One region of the Escherichia sp. B1147 genome, then DNA from elsewhere that is predicted to be linked to it. Evidence: predicted binding sites of a transcription regulator. Region 1 holds the regulator's gene; each other region holds the start of a gene.
What was found. The regulator PurR, encoded in region 1, represses purine synthesis genes. The targets are predictions, from matches to a motif close to CANGCAAACGTTTGCNTG.
Positions count from the first base shown of each region.

Region 1 (4,463 bases):
GTGATGCTTTGCAGTACCGGAGAAATATAGGTATAGAGCGTAAACATTGCCCCTGCCCCCAGCACTGTTGTCAGCAATGCCGAAAGCACCTGCGGACGCAACAGGACCGCCAGCTCTTTTTTCACTTCCGGTCGCGCTCCTGCGCCACCTTTTGGTAACGAGAAGAACAGGCTAACCATTGAAATCACGCCCAGCCCCGCCGTTGCCAGAAACGACATCCGCCAGCCAATAGTTTCGCCAAGCCAGGTCGCCGCAGGAACACCGCCAATATTTGCCAGAGTTAAACCCATAAACATAGTGGCGACGGCGCTGGCCTGTTTGTGTTTAGGTACAACGCTTGCGGCCACGACTGAACCCAAACCAAAAAATGCCCCGTGATTCAGGCTGGTCAAAATGCGTGAAAGCATCAGCGTCATATAATCCGGCGCGATAGCAGAAAGCACATTGCCAAGAGTGAATATGGCCATCAGGAAAATAAGCGCACTACGCCGGGCACGGTGAGACAGTAGTAATGTCATCAGCGGCGCGCCAACCATTACGCCAACCGCATAAGCGCTGATAAGCATGCCCGCAGCGGGAATCGAGACATCCACACCGCGCGCAATGACGGGCAATAAGCCCATTGGCGAGAACTCCGTTGTCCCGATACCAAACGCGCCAACTGCCAGCGCCAACAACGGATAGTTAATTTTCATGCCTAATCTCCACCTCTTCGCGTCATTACACGATATTCATCAAAGTGGCGAAAGCATGACAGCAATCACAAAAAATTGAAAATAACAAAAAGAGAAAACACTTTTGCCATTTTGCTAACAAAAGGGAAGAGAGTGCGAGGGAGGATGCGCTCCCTCGAAGGGAAATCAGTGCAGCGCGGCAGTCAAACCTACGGCTACGATCAAACCGAGGACAATAATGGTTGTTACCAGTGAAGATTTAAGGTCGGCACTCATCAAGTTTTCTCCTTTTTTATTACCCTACAAAAAGTGATATTACGCATTTTTACACACTGTGAAGAAAAAATCTCCCGTCATTTATAATGATAAGTGTTTTACCACTTCCCCTTTTCATCAAGATCGGCCAAAATTCCACGCTTACACTATTTGCGTACTGGCCATTAACCCCTTCCTGACGCTCTGTGTCGTTTTTCCGGCGTACCGCAACACTTTTGTTGCGCGTAAGGTGTGTAAAGGCAAACGTTTACCTTGCGATTTTGCAGGAGCTGAAGTTAGGGTCTGGAGTGAAATGGAATGGCAACAATAAAAGATGTAGCGAAGCGAGCAAACGTTTCCACTACAACTGTGTCACACGTTATAAACAAAACTCGTTTCGTCGCTGAAGAAACGCGCAACGCCGTGTGGGCAGCGATTAAAGAATTACACTACTCCCCTAGCGCGGTAGCGCGTAGCCTGAAGGTTAACCACACCAAGTCTATTGGCTTACTGGCTACCAGCAGCGAAGCGGCCTATTTCGCGGAGATCATCGAAGCGGTTGAAAAAAATTGCTTCCAGAAAGGTTACACGCTGATCCTCGGCAACGCGTGGAACAATCTGGAGAAACAGCGCGCCTATCTGTCGATGATGGCGCAAAAACGCGTCGATGGCCTGCTGGTGATGTGTTCTGAATACCCGGAACCGTTGCTGGCGATGCTGGAAGAGTATCGCCATATCCCAATGGTGGTGATGGACTGGGGTGAAGCAAAAGCTGACTTTACCGATGCGGTCATTGATAACGCGTTTGAAGGTGGCTACATGGCCGGGCGTTATCTGATTGAACGCGGTCACCGCGAAATCGGCGTTATCCCCGGCCCGCTGGAACGTAACACCGGTGCAGGCCGCCTTGCCGGTTTTATGAAGGCAATGGAAGAAGCGATGATCAAGGTGCCGGAAAACTGGATTGTGCAGGGTGACTTTGAACCTGAATCCGGTTATCGCGCCATGCAGCAAATCCTGTCGCAACCGCATCGCCCTACTGCTGTCTTCTGTGGTGGTGATATCATGGCAATGGGCGCACTTTGCGCTGCTGATGAAATGGGTCTGCGCGTACCACAGGATGTTTCGCTGATCGGTTATGATAACGTGCGCAACGCACGCTACTTTACCCCAGCGTTGACCACTATCCATCAGCCAAAAGATTCGCTGGGCGAAACGGCATTCAACATGCTGTTGGACCGTATCGTCAACAAACGCGAAGAACCGCAGTCTATCGAAGTTCATCCGCGGTTGATTGAACGCCGTTCCGTGGCTGACGGTCCGTTCCGCGACTATCGTCGTTAATCATCCGTTGCGGGAGTCTCTTCAGGCTCCCGCAACCACTCCTTATTTAGCGTCTCACTATCGCCGAGATACTCCAGCAACCAGGTTAAGGCTGGCGACATATCATTCTGCTGCCATGTCAAACAACATGCCGAATCAGGGAATGGGTTTTCCAGTTCTAATGCTACCCACTTCCCTTCGTTGAGCCAGGGTTTAGCGAAATGCGTCGGCACCATGCCAATGCATAATCCAGCCGAGATACAGGTTGCCGATGATTCCCAGTCAGGCACCACCACCCTTTTTTGGTTATCAAGCAGCCAGGTAATACGTTTGGGCAGCGTACGTGAGGTATCTTCGCGCACCAGCGATGGCCAATTGCGCAACGTATCGTCGCTGAACGGCCCATTCATCGACACAAGCGGATGATGACTGGCAACAACGCAACTCCAGCTCAACATTCCCATATCCCGGAAGGCATAACGGCCCCCGACCGGAATCGCTCGTGTCGCGCCAATCGCCAGCTCCACGCGCCCATCGGAAAGCGCATCCCAGACGCCGTTGAACACTTCCTGAAATACCAGAAGTTCGACATCATCAAAATGGCGATAAAAATCAACGATCATCTGCCGCGTGCGTTCTGGTCTGACAATATTATCTACCGCGATGGCTAACTGACCGCGCCAGCCGTTCGCTATCTGCTGGCATTGCTGGCGAGTGATCTGCATTTTTTTGACAACAGACCGCCCTTCTTTGAGAAACCACACCCCGGCAGCGGTCAGTTCCACATCACGATGTCGACGTTCAAAAAGCGGCACTGCCAGCCACTCTTCCAGTTGACGCACGGTATAGCTGACCGCAGAAGGAACACGATGCAACTCCTGGGCCGCAGCGCTGAAGCTACCATTTCGCGCCACCGCATCAACAACTTCCAGAGAATACTCGGACCACATAGCTTGCCTGCAAAATTTTTGAAATCAGTCATCAAATATTACCGTTTCACAACACGAATTTCACTCCCTACACTTTGCGGCGGTGTTTAATTGAGAGATTTAGAGAATATACATGCAACCTGGGAAAAGATTTTTAGTCTGGCTGGCGGGTTTGAGCGTACTCGGTTTTCTGGCAACCGATATGTATCTGCCTGCTTTCGCCGCCATTCAGGCCGACCTGCAAACGCCTGCGTCTGCCGTCAGTGCCAGCCTTAGTCTGTTCCTTGCCGGTTTCGCCGCTGCCCAACTTCTGTGGGGGCCACTCTCCGATCGCTATGGCCGTAAACCCGTTCTTTTACTCGGCTTGACGATTTTTGCTCTTGGTAGTCTGGGAATGCTGTGGGTAGAAAACGCGGCGACTCTGCTGGTATTGCGTTTTGTGCAAGCTGTTGGCGTCTGTGCCGCGGCCGTTATCTGGCAGGCATTGGTGACGGATTACTATCCTTCACAAAAAGTTAACCGTATTTTCGCGACCATTATGCCTTTAGTGGGTCTTTCTCCGGCGCTTGCTCCGCTGTTAGGTAGCTGGCTGCTGGTACATTTTTCCTGGCAGGCGATTTTCGCCACCCTGTTTGCCATCACCGTGGTATTGATTCTGCCTATTTTCTGGCTTAAGCCCACCACGAAAGCACGTAATGATAGCCAGGATGCACTGACCTTTACCGACCTGCTGCGCTCTAAAATCTATCGTGGAAACGTGCTGATTTATGCGGCCTGTTCAGCCAGTTTCTTTGCCTGGCTAACAGGTTCACCGTTTATCCTCAGCGAGATGGGCTACAGTCCGGCGGTAATCGGATTAAGTTATGTTCCGCAAACCATCGCGTTTCTTATTGGTGGTTACGGCTGTCGCGCCGCATTGCAGAAATGGCAGGGTAAGCAGTTGTTACCGTGGCTGCTGGCACTGTTTGCCGTCAGCGTGGTAGCAACCTGGGCTGCAGGCTTCATTAGCCATGTGTCGCTGGCCGAAATTCTGATCCCATTCTGTGTGATGGCCATTGCCAACGGCGCAATCTACCCGATTGTGGTCGCCCAGGCACTACGCCCTTTCCCGCATGCGACAGGCCGCGCGGCTGCATTACAGAACACCCTGCAATTGGGGCTATGTTTCCTCGCAAGCCTGGGGGTTTCCTGGCTCATCAGCGTTAGCACGCCGCTGTTCACCACCACCAGCGTAATGTTATCGACCGTAGTGCTGGTTGCTATCGGCTATAAGATGCAGCAT
Region 1 covers NZ_LFHY01000017.1:125,029-129,491, forward strand. Annotated here, with positions in the region: gene A9180_RS18590 (MFS transporter) at 1-695, opposite strand, end outside; gene A9180_RS18595 (YnhF family membrane protein) at 861-950, opposite strand; gene purR (HTH-type transcriptional repressor PurR) at 1,248-2,273, shown strand; gene punR (DNA-binding transcriptional activator PunR) at 2,270-3,202, opposite strand; gene punC (purine nucleoside transporter PunC) at 3,315-4,463, shown strand, end outside.

Region 2 (4,463 bases), on a different contig from region 1:
TTGGCGTGGAACCAAAGAACCCGGAGATAACGGTCGACAGACCATTAGCGAACATGGAACGGTGCAGGCCCGGATCGCGCAACAGATCTTTTTTCACGATGTTAGCCGTTACCACCAGATGCCCTACGTGTTCAGCAATAACCACCAGCGCCGCAGGCAGAATGGTCAAAATGGCAAACCACTCAAAGCGCGGCGTGTAAAGAGTCGGCAGAGCAAACCAGTGAGCGTTGATAATCGGCGTGGTATCGACAATTCCCATTGCGAAGGAGAGCGCGTACCCCACCAACACGCCAATCAAAATCGGGATAATTGCCAGGAAACCGCGGAACAGTACGGAACCTAAAACCGTAACCGCCAGGGTAGTAATGGAGATAATGATGGTTTTGGAATCTGGCGTTTGCCCTTCAGCCGGGAGTAAGCCCGCCATGCCAGCAGCCACGCCCGCCAGTTCCAGACCGATGACAGCAACGATTGCCCCCATTGCCGCTGGAGGAAAAAGCACATCCAGCCAGCCAGTTCCTGCTTTCTTCACAATAAAAGAAACCAGACAGAACAGCACGCCGCACATAATAAAGCCGCCCAGCGCAACTTCATAACCCAACGGCAACAGCAATAACACCGGGGAAATAAAGGCAAAGCTCGAACCAAGATAAGCAGGGATTTTCCCTTTACAGATGAAGAGATACAGCAGCGTTCCGATACCGTTAAATAACAGTACGGTTGCTGGGTTGATATGAAATAAGACGGGCACCAGGACGGTTGCACCAAACATGGCGAACAAATGTTGTAAACTAAGCGGGATTGTCTGTAAAAGTGGCGGTCTTTCACTCACCCCGATAGCACGGCGCGTCATAGTATTATCCTCTGTATATTATGTGTTATAGGCGCTTTACTCAAAAAAAAGCCGACTCTTAAAGTCGGCTTTAATTATTTTTTATTCGTTATTTCGTACCAAAGATTTTATCACCGGCATCGCCGAGGCCCGGGATAATGTATCCGTGCTCATTCAGCCCCTGGTCAATCGATGCGGTATACAGCTCGACGTCCGGGTGCGCTTTTTCCAGCGCAGCGATACCTTCTGGCGCAGCCACCAGCACCAGCACTTTAATGCTGCTGCAGCCCGCTTTTTTCAGCAGGTCGATGGTCGCGATAACGGAACCACCGGTTGCCAGCATTGGGTCGACGATCAGCGCCATACGCTCATCAATGTTAGAAACCAGTTTCTGGAAGTACGGTACTGGCTCCAGCGTTTCTTCATTACGGTACATACCGACCACGCTGATGCGCGCACTCGGAACGTTTTCCAGCACGCCGTCCATCATCCCCAGGCCCGCACGCAGGATCGGCACCACGGTAATTTTCTTACCTTTGATCTGGTCGATTTCTACCGGACCGTTCCAGCCTTCGATAGTAACTTTTTCAGTTTCGAGGTCGGCGGTCGCCTCATAAGTCAGCAGGCTACCCACTTCAGAAGCGAGTTCGCGAAAGCGCTTGGTGCTGATATCTTGCTCACGCATCAGTCCCAGCTTGTGTTTGACGAGTGGGTGTTTGACTTCCACGATCTTCATACTCTTTCTCCTTTGAGGGCAGCCACAAAAAAAATCGACGGATTATACCGCCTTTTTTTAAGGCGGCAATATTATTTTCGTTGACTTTAGACAAACTAACAACGGTTTGATAAAAAATCATTTCACATTCAAATAGTTATTTATTGTCATTATCTCACAATACATTCATTCATTACGTTTATTTATGCGCTACTTCGCTGTTTGGTAGGCGAAAAGAGGCTGAAAAAGGTTATGTAAAGCAGTCTCGCAAACGTTTGCTTTCCCTGTTAGAATTGCGCCGAATTTTATTTTTCTACCGCAAGTAACGCGTGGGGACCCAAGCAGTGACCGATAAAACCTCTCTTAGCTACAAAGATGCCGGTGTTGATATTGACGCAGGTAATGCTCTGGTTGGCAGAATCAAAGGCGTAGTGAAGAAAACGCGTCGCCCGGAAGTGATGGGCGGTCTGGGCGGCTTCGGTGCGCTGTGTGCGTTGCCGCAAAAATATCGCGAACCTGTGCTGGTTTCCGGCACTGACGGTGTAGGCACCAAGCTGCGTCTGGCCATGGATTTAAAACGCCACGATACCATTGGTATCGATCTGGTCGCCATGTGCGTTAATGACCTGGTGGTACAAGGCGCTGAACCACTGTTTTTCCTCGATTATTACGCAACCGGAAAACTGGATGTTGATACCGCTTCAGCGGTGATCAGTGGCATCGCCGAAGGCTGTCTGCAATCCGGCTGTTCGCTGGTGGGCGGCGAAACAGCGGAAATGCCGGGGATGTATCACGGCGAAGATTATGATGTTGCTGGTTTCTGTGTTGGGGTGGTAGAAAAATCAGAAATCATCGACGGTTCTAAAGTTAGCGACGGCGATGTGCTCATTGCACTCGGCTCCAGCGGCCCGCACTCTAACGGTTACTCGCTGGTACGCAAAATTCTCGAAGTCAGCGGTTGCGATCCGCAAACTACAGAGCTGGACGGCAAACCCCTGGCCGATCATCTGCTGGCACCAACCCGTATTTATGTGAAGTCCGTGCTGGAATTGATTGAAAAGGTTGATGTTCACGCCATTGCGCACCTGACCGGCGGCGGTTTCTGGGAAAACATTCCTCGCGTATTACCAGAAAACACTCAGGCAGTGATTGATGAATCCTCCTGGCAGTGGCCGGAAGTGTTCAACTGGCTGCAAACGGCAGGTAACGTCAGCCGCCATGAAATGTATCGTACCTTCAACTGCGGCGTCGGGATGGTTATCGCCCTGCCTGCTCCGGAAGTGGACAAAGCTCTCGCCCTGCTCAATGCCAACGGTGAAAACGCGTGGAAAATCGGTATCATCAAAGCTTCTGATTCCGAACAACGCGTGGTTATCGAATAATGAATATTGTGGTGCTTATTTCCGGCAACGGAAGTAATTTGCAGGCAATTATAGATGCCTGCAAAACCAACAAAATTAAAGGCACCCTACGGGCAGTTTTCAGCAATAAGGCCGACGCGTTCGGCCTTGAGCGCGCCCGCAAAGCAGGTATCGCAACGCATACGCTTATTGCCAGTCAATTTGACAGTCGGGAAGACTATGATCGGGAATTGATGCACGAAATCGACGTGTACGCACCCGATGTGGTCGTTCTGGCCGGTTTTATGCGCATTCTCAGCCCAGCGTTTGTTTCCCACTACGCCGGGCGTTTGCTGAACATTCACCCTTCCCTGCTGCCGAAATATCCCGGTTTGCATACCCATCGTCAGGCTCTGGAAAATGGCGATGAAGAACATGGTACATCGGTGCATTTCGTGACCGATGAGCTGGACGGCGGCCCGGTAATTTTGCAGGCTAAAATTCCGGTTTTTGCCGGTGATACAGAAGATGAAATCACCGCTCGCGTGCAAACCCAGGAGCATGCTATTTACCCGCTGGTCATTAGCTGGTTTGTTGATGGTCGTCTGAAGATGCATGAAAACGCCGCGTGGCTGGATGATCAACGTCTTCCACCGCAGGGCTATGCCGCCGACGACGAGTAATCTTCCGCATTTTAAAGCGCCAGCGCTACTGCTGGCGCTTCTCGTTTCTCCTGTAAATCGCAGGCTTCAGCAGTTTTTTTCCCCCTTTTCTGGCATAGTTGGACATCTGCCAACATTGCTCGCCATAATAGCCAGGCAGTGTCCCGTGAATAAAACGGAGTAAAAGTGGTAATGGGTCAGGAAAAGCTATACATCGAGAAAGAGCTCAGTTGGTTATCGTTCAATGAACGCGTGCTTCAGGAAGCGGCGGACAAATCTAACCCGCTGATTGAAAGGATGCGTTTTCTTGGGATCTATTCCAATAACCTTGATGAGTTCTATAAAGTTCGCTTCGCTGAACTGAAGCGACGTATCATTATTAGCGAAGAACAAGGTTCTAACTCTCACTCCCGCCATTTGCTGGGCAAAATTCAATCCCGCGTGCTAAAAGCCGATCAGGAATTTGACGGTCTTTACAACGAGCTGCTGCTGGAGATGGCGCGTAACCAGATTTTCCTGATTAATGAACGCCAGCTCTCCGTTAATCAACAAAACTGGCTGCGTCATTATTTTAAGCAGTATCTGCGTCAGCACATTACGCCGATTTTAATCAATCCTGACACTGACTTAGTGCAGTTTCTGAAAGACGATTATACCTATCTGGCGGTGGAGATTATTCGTGGCGATACCATCCGTTACGCGCTGCTGGAGATCCCGTCGGATAAAGTTCCGCGCTTTGTGAACTTGCCGCCGGAAGCACCGCGTCGACGCAAACCAATGATTTTGTTGGATAACATTCTGCGTTACTGCCTTGATGATATCTTCAAAGGCTTCTTTGATTACGACGCGCTAAATGCCTATTCGATGAAGATGACCCGCGACGCCGAATACGATTTAGTACACGAGATGGAAGC
Region 2 covers NZ_LFHY01000005.1:107,763-112,225, reverse strand. Annotated here, with positions in the region: gene uraA (uracil permease) at 1-853, opposite strand, end outside; gene upp (uracil phosphoribosyltransferase) at 942-1,568, opposite strand; gene purM (phosphoribosylformylglycinamidine cyclo-ligase) at 1,892-2,929, shown strand; gene purN (phosphoribosylglycinamide formyltransferase) at 2,929-3,570, shown strand; gene ppk1 (polyphosphate kinase 1) at 3,742-4,463, shown strand, end outside.
Region 2: the regulator PurR is predicted to act here: its motif matches at 1,812-1,829, upstream of purM (phosphoribosylformylglycinamidine cyclo-ligase).

Region 3 (4,463 bases), on a different contig from region 1:
CAACTCGCCGACCCGATACGCTTCTTCCAGATGCGGATAACCAGAAAGCACAAAGCTGTCGATGCCAAGCGCGGCGTATTCGTTGATTCGCGCGGCGACCGTAGGGCCATCGCCCACCAGCGCCGTCCCGGCACCGCCGCGTACTAAACCAACGCCCGCCCATAAATTGGGGCTGATCTCCAGATTGTCGCGCTTGCCATTATGCAGCGCTGCCATTCGCTGTTGACCCACGGAATCTGTCCGTGCAAAAGCGGCTTGTGCTCTGGCGATGGTGTCATCATCAAGATGGGAGATTAACCGTTCGGCGGCCTGCCACGCTTCATCGTTGGTTTCGCGCACAATCACATGCAGGCGAATACCGAAACGAATTTTGCGTCCATGTGCAGCCGCTTTTGCCCGTACTTGCTCGATCTTCTCTTTTACCAACTCAGGCGGTTCACCCCAGGTGAGATAGAGATCAACCTGTTCGGCGGCCAGATTCTGGGCGACGTCTGACGATCCGCCAAAGTAAAGAGGAGGATATGGCTGTTGAATCGGCGGAAAGAGCAGTTTGGCTCCGCGTACATGAATATGTTTGCCGTGGAAATCTACCGTCTCGCCCAGCAACAACCGCCGCCAGACCTGGGTAAATTCCGCCGAGGCCTCGTAGCGCTCGCTATGGTCGAGGAACACGCCGTCGCCTGCCAGCTCTTGCGGATCGCTGCCTGTGACCAGGTTAAACAACGCGCGTCCGTTAGAGAGACGGTCAAGTGTGGCGGCCTGGCGGGCGGCAACGGTAGGAGAGGTCACGCTGGGGCGCAGGGCGACAAGAAACTTCAGCCGCTGTGTTACCGGGATCATCGACGCCGCTACCAGCCACGCATCCTCACACGATCGCCCCGTCGGGATCAGCACGCCGGTAAAGCCAAGACGATCCGCCGCTTGCGCAATCTGTTGCAGATAACCATGATCAACCGGGCGTGAACTTTCTTCCGTTCCTAGATAACGACCGTCACCGTGCGTAGGTAAAAACCAGAACATATTCAGGCTCATAATTGTTTTCCTTCCAGTTGAGTGGGCTGCCAGATGCGCTGGCGAATATCGACTTTTTTCGGTACCAGACGGTTTTCATAAAACAGATCTGCTGTTTGCTGCTGTAAGGCAGCGACCCCGACGCTTACCGGTTTGATGGTGGTAATGGGGCGATGGTCAAGATACGAGGCAATCACTGGCGCAGGTAAGCCCATTGTTTTTGCCAGCAAGGCGATACTCTGTTCGCGCTTATTGCGGGTTAACGCATCGGCCTCGGTGAAGGTTTCCAGTACGCCCTGAATAAAGGTGCCGTTCTTCTCCGCATATGGACGAGCAGCAAGATAAAACGATCCTGTTTGATTGAGATCGGTGCCATCTTTCAGCACCCGCACGCCGCCCTGTAGCAATGCAGCGGAGTAGTAGGGATCCCAAATAGCCCAGGCATCGACGTTACCTTGCTGGAACGCGGCGCGGGCGTCGGCGGGCGTCAGGTAAGTGGGTTGGATATCGGTAAAATTAAGTCCGGCCTGGCGCAGTGCACGCAGCAGAAGGTTGTGTGAGCTGGAACCTTTCTGAAAGGCAACTTTGTGACCTTTGAGATCGGCTACGGTTTTGATCGGGCTGTTTTCTGGCACCAGAATCACTTCGGCTTTTGGCTTTGGCGGTTCGACGCCAACGTACAGCAGATCGGCCCCAGCGGCCTGAGCAAAGATTGGTGGAATATCACCCGTACTGCCCAGATCGATACTGCCGACGTTCAGCGCCTCCAGCATCTGCGGGCCAGCTGGGAATTCTACCCATGAAATTCTTGTTTGCGGATAGCGTTTTTCCAGTAGCTGGTGGCTTTTTGCCAGCACCATACCAATGCTGCCTTTCTGGTAGCCAATACGTAACGCTTCTGGAGACGGCTCCGCAGCAACCGCAAGTGTGGAGACGCTAAGTAATCCCACTAACGCTAGTTTAACGATGTTACGCATGGGCATTACCTCGCAGAGAAAGAAGATCAGGAACCTGAACATCACGGCGGTGAAGTGCCTGCCAGAAAGTTTCGAGCGCGGTATCGAGACGAGATTGCAGATTCGGCGTGAACTGTGGTTTGTGATGGTAATCAATCACCTGCGAGTCATCGGCAAACACGCCGTGCAGGATCTCCTGGGCTTTCAGTGCGCTTAGAACCGGTTTTAGTGCGTAATCAACTGCCAGTAGATGAGCCACCGTGCCGCCTGTCGCCAGGGGCAGCACGACTTTGCCTTGCAGAGCCCGTTCAGGTAGCAGGTCGAGGAGGGTTTTTAGCGCCCCGGAATAGGCGGCTTTATATACTGGTGTGGCGACAATCAGTCCGTCGGCTTCTTGTAACTGTTCGGTGAACGTTTTTAGTGCCGGACTATCGAAACGGGCATAGAGCAAATCTTCCGGGGTGAAGTTTTGCAAATTCCAGTGATAAACCTCCACATCCAGGCCATTTAGTTTTTCTCGCGCATATTCCAGCAAGGAACTTGAGCGAGAAGGAAAGCGAGGACTTCCTGCCAGGGTGATGACGCGCATATTCTCTCCTTATAACCAATTGTTCTTGTTTTGTTAACATTGATAACAATTTGCTCAGTCTGACAGAGGGCATTCGCGAGTCGAAATGATTTATCTGAAGAAGGAAAGCCAAAAAAAGCATAAAAAAAGCGCAATAAGAAAACGTTTGCTATTTATTGCCGCAGGTCAATTCCCTTTTGCTGCGAACTCGCACATAATACGCCCCCGGTTTGCACACCGGGAATCCAGGAGAGTTCATGTACTACCCCTTCGTTCGTAAAGCCCTTTTCCAGCTCGATCCAGAGCGCGCACACGAGTTTACTTTTCAGCAATTACGCCGCATCACCGGAACACCGTTTGAAGCGCTTGTTCGGCAAAATGTTGCAGCGAAGCCAGTTAACTGTATGGGACTGACTTTTAAAAACCCGCTTGGCCTGGCAGCCGGTCTTGATAAAGACGGAGAGTGTATTGATGCCCTTGGTGCAATGGGATTTGGATCGATCGAGATCGGTACGGTCACCCCGCGTCCACAACCAGGAAACGACAAACCGCGTCTTTTTCGCCTGGTAGAGGCTGAAGGTTTAATAAACCGTATGGGCTTTAATAACCTCGGCGTTGATAACCTCGTAGAGAACGTTAAAAAAGCCCACTACGACGGTGTTCTGGGAATCAATATCGGCAAAAATAAAGATACGCCGGTTGAGCAAGGCAAAGATGACTATCTGATTTGTATGGAAAAAATCTACGCCTATGCAGGATATATAGCCATCAATATTTCATCACCAAATACCCCGGGATTACGCACGCTGCAATATGGCGAAGCACTGGATGATTTATTAACGGCAATTAAAAATAAACAAAATGATCTGCACGCAACCCATCATAAATATGTACCAATAGCAGTGAAGATCGCGCCGGATCTTTCTGAAGAAGAGTTGATCCAGGTTGCCGATAGTTTAGTTCGCCATAATATTGATGGTGTCATTGCAACTAATACGACACTCGATCGTTCTTTGGTTCAGGGGATGAAAAATTGTGATCAGACCGGTGGCTTAAGTGGTCGTCCCTTACAATTAAAAAGTACGGAAATTATTCGTCGCTTGTCGCAGGAATTAAACGGCCGCTTACCGATTATTGGTGTTGGTGGTATTGACTCGGTAATTGCTGCTCGCGAGAAGATAGCTGCGGGAGCTTCTTTGGTGCAAATTTATTCCGGTTTTATTTTTAAAGGACCGCCGCTGATTAAAGAAATCGTTAACCATATCTAATTATTTCTTTCATTTTCTCTTTATAAGATAATCAGGGCTTTATTTTCAGCCCTGGTTGTTTTATATTCATTGCTGTTACTTATTTAGACATTTTGCACTTTTCTTGTTGAGGTTATTAAGCGAAGCAACAATGGAATATGTTGCAGTGGATTTATAGGGTAGAGGAGATGCATATGCGAATTAAACCAGACGATAATTGGCGTTGGTATTATGATGAAGAGCATGATCGAATGATGCTTGATTTAGCCAATGGCATGCTATTTCGCTCACGTTTTGCGCGCAAGATGTTGACACCAGACGCCTTTTCTCCAGCGGGATTCTGCGTTGATGACGCCGCGCTCTATTTCTCGTTTGAAGAAAAATGCCGCGACCTTAACTTATCAAAAGAACAAAAAGCTGAACTGGTGCTTAATGCGCTGGTGGCAGTTCGTTATCTCAAACCGCAAATGCCGAAAAGCTGGCATTTTGTTTCCCATGGTGAAATGTGGTCGCCAGTGCCGGGTGATGCAGCCTGTGTCTGGTTAAGCGACACCAATGAACAAGTCAGCCTGCTGGTTGTTGAATCTGGCGAAAATGCCGCGCTGTGCCTCCTTGCGCAGCCTTGTGTTGTCATCGCCGGTCGTGCCATGCAACTGGGCGACGCCATCAAAATTATGAATG
Region 3 covers NZ_LFHY01000011.1:69,297-73,759, forward strand. Annotated here, with positions in the region: gene ssuD (FMNH2-dependent alkanesulfonate monooxygenase) at 1-1,032, opposite strand, end outside; gene ssuA (aliphatic sulfonate ABC transporter substrate-binding protein SsuA) at 1,029-1,988, opposite strand; gene ssuE (NADPH-dependent FMN reductase) at 1,981-2,556, opposite strand; gene pyrD (quinone-dependent dihydroorotate dehydrogenase) at 2,793-3,803, shown strand; gene zapC (cell division protein ZapC) at 3,977-4,463, shown strand, end outside.
Region 3: the regulator PurR is predicted to act here: its motif matches at 2,691-2,708, upstream of pyrD (quinone-dependent dihydroorotate dehydrogenase).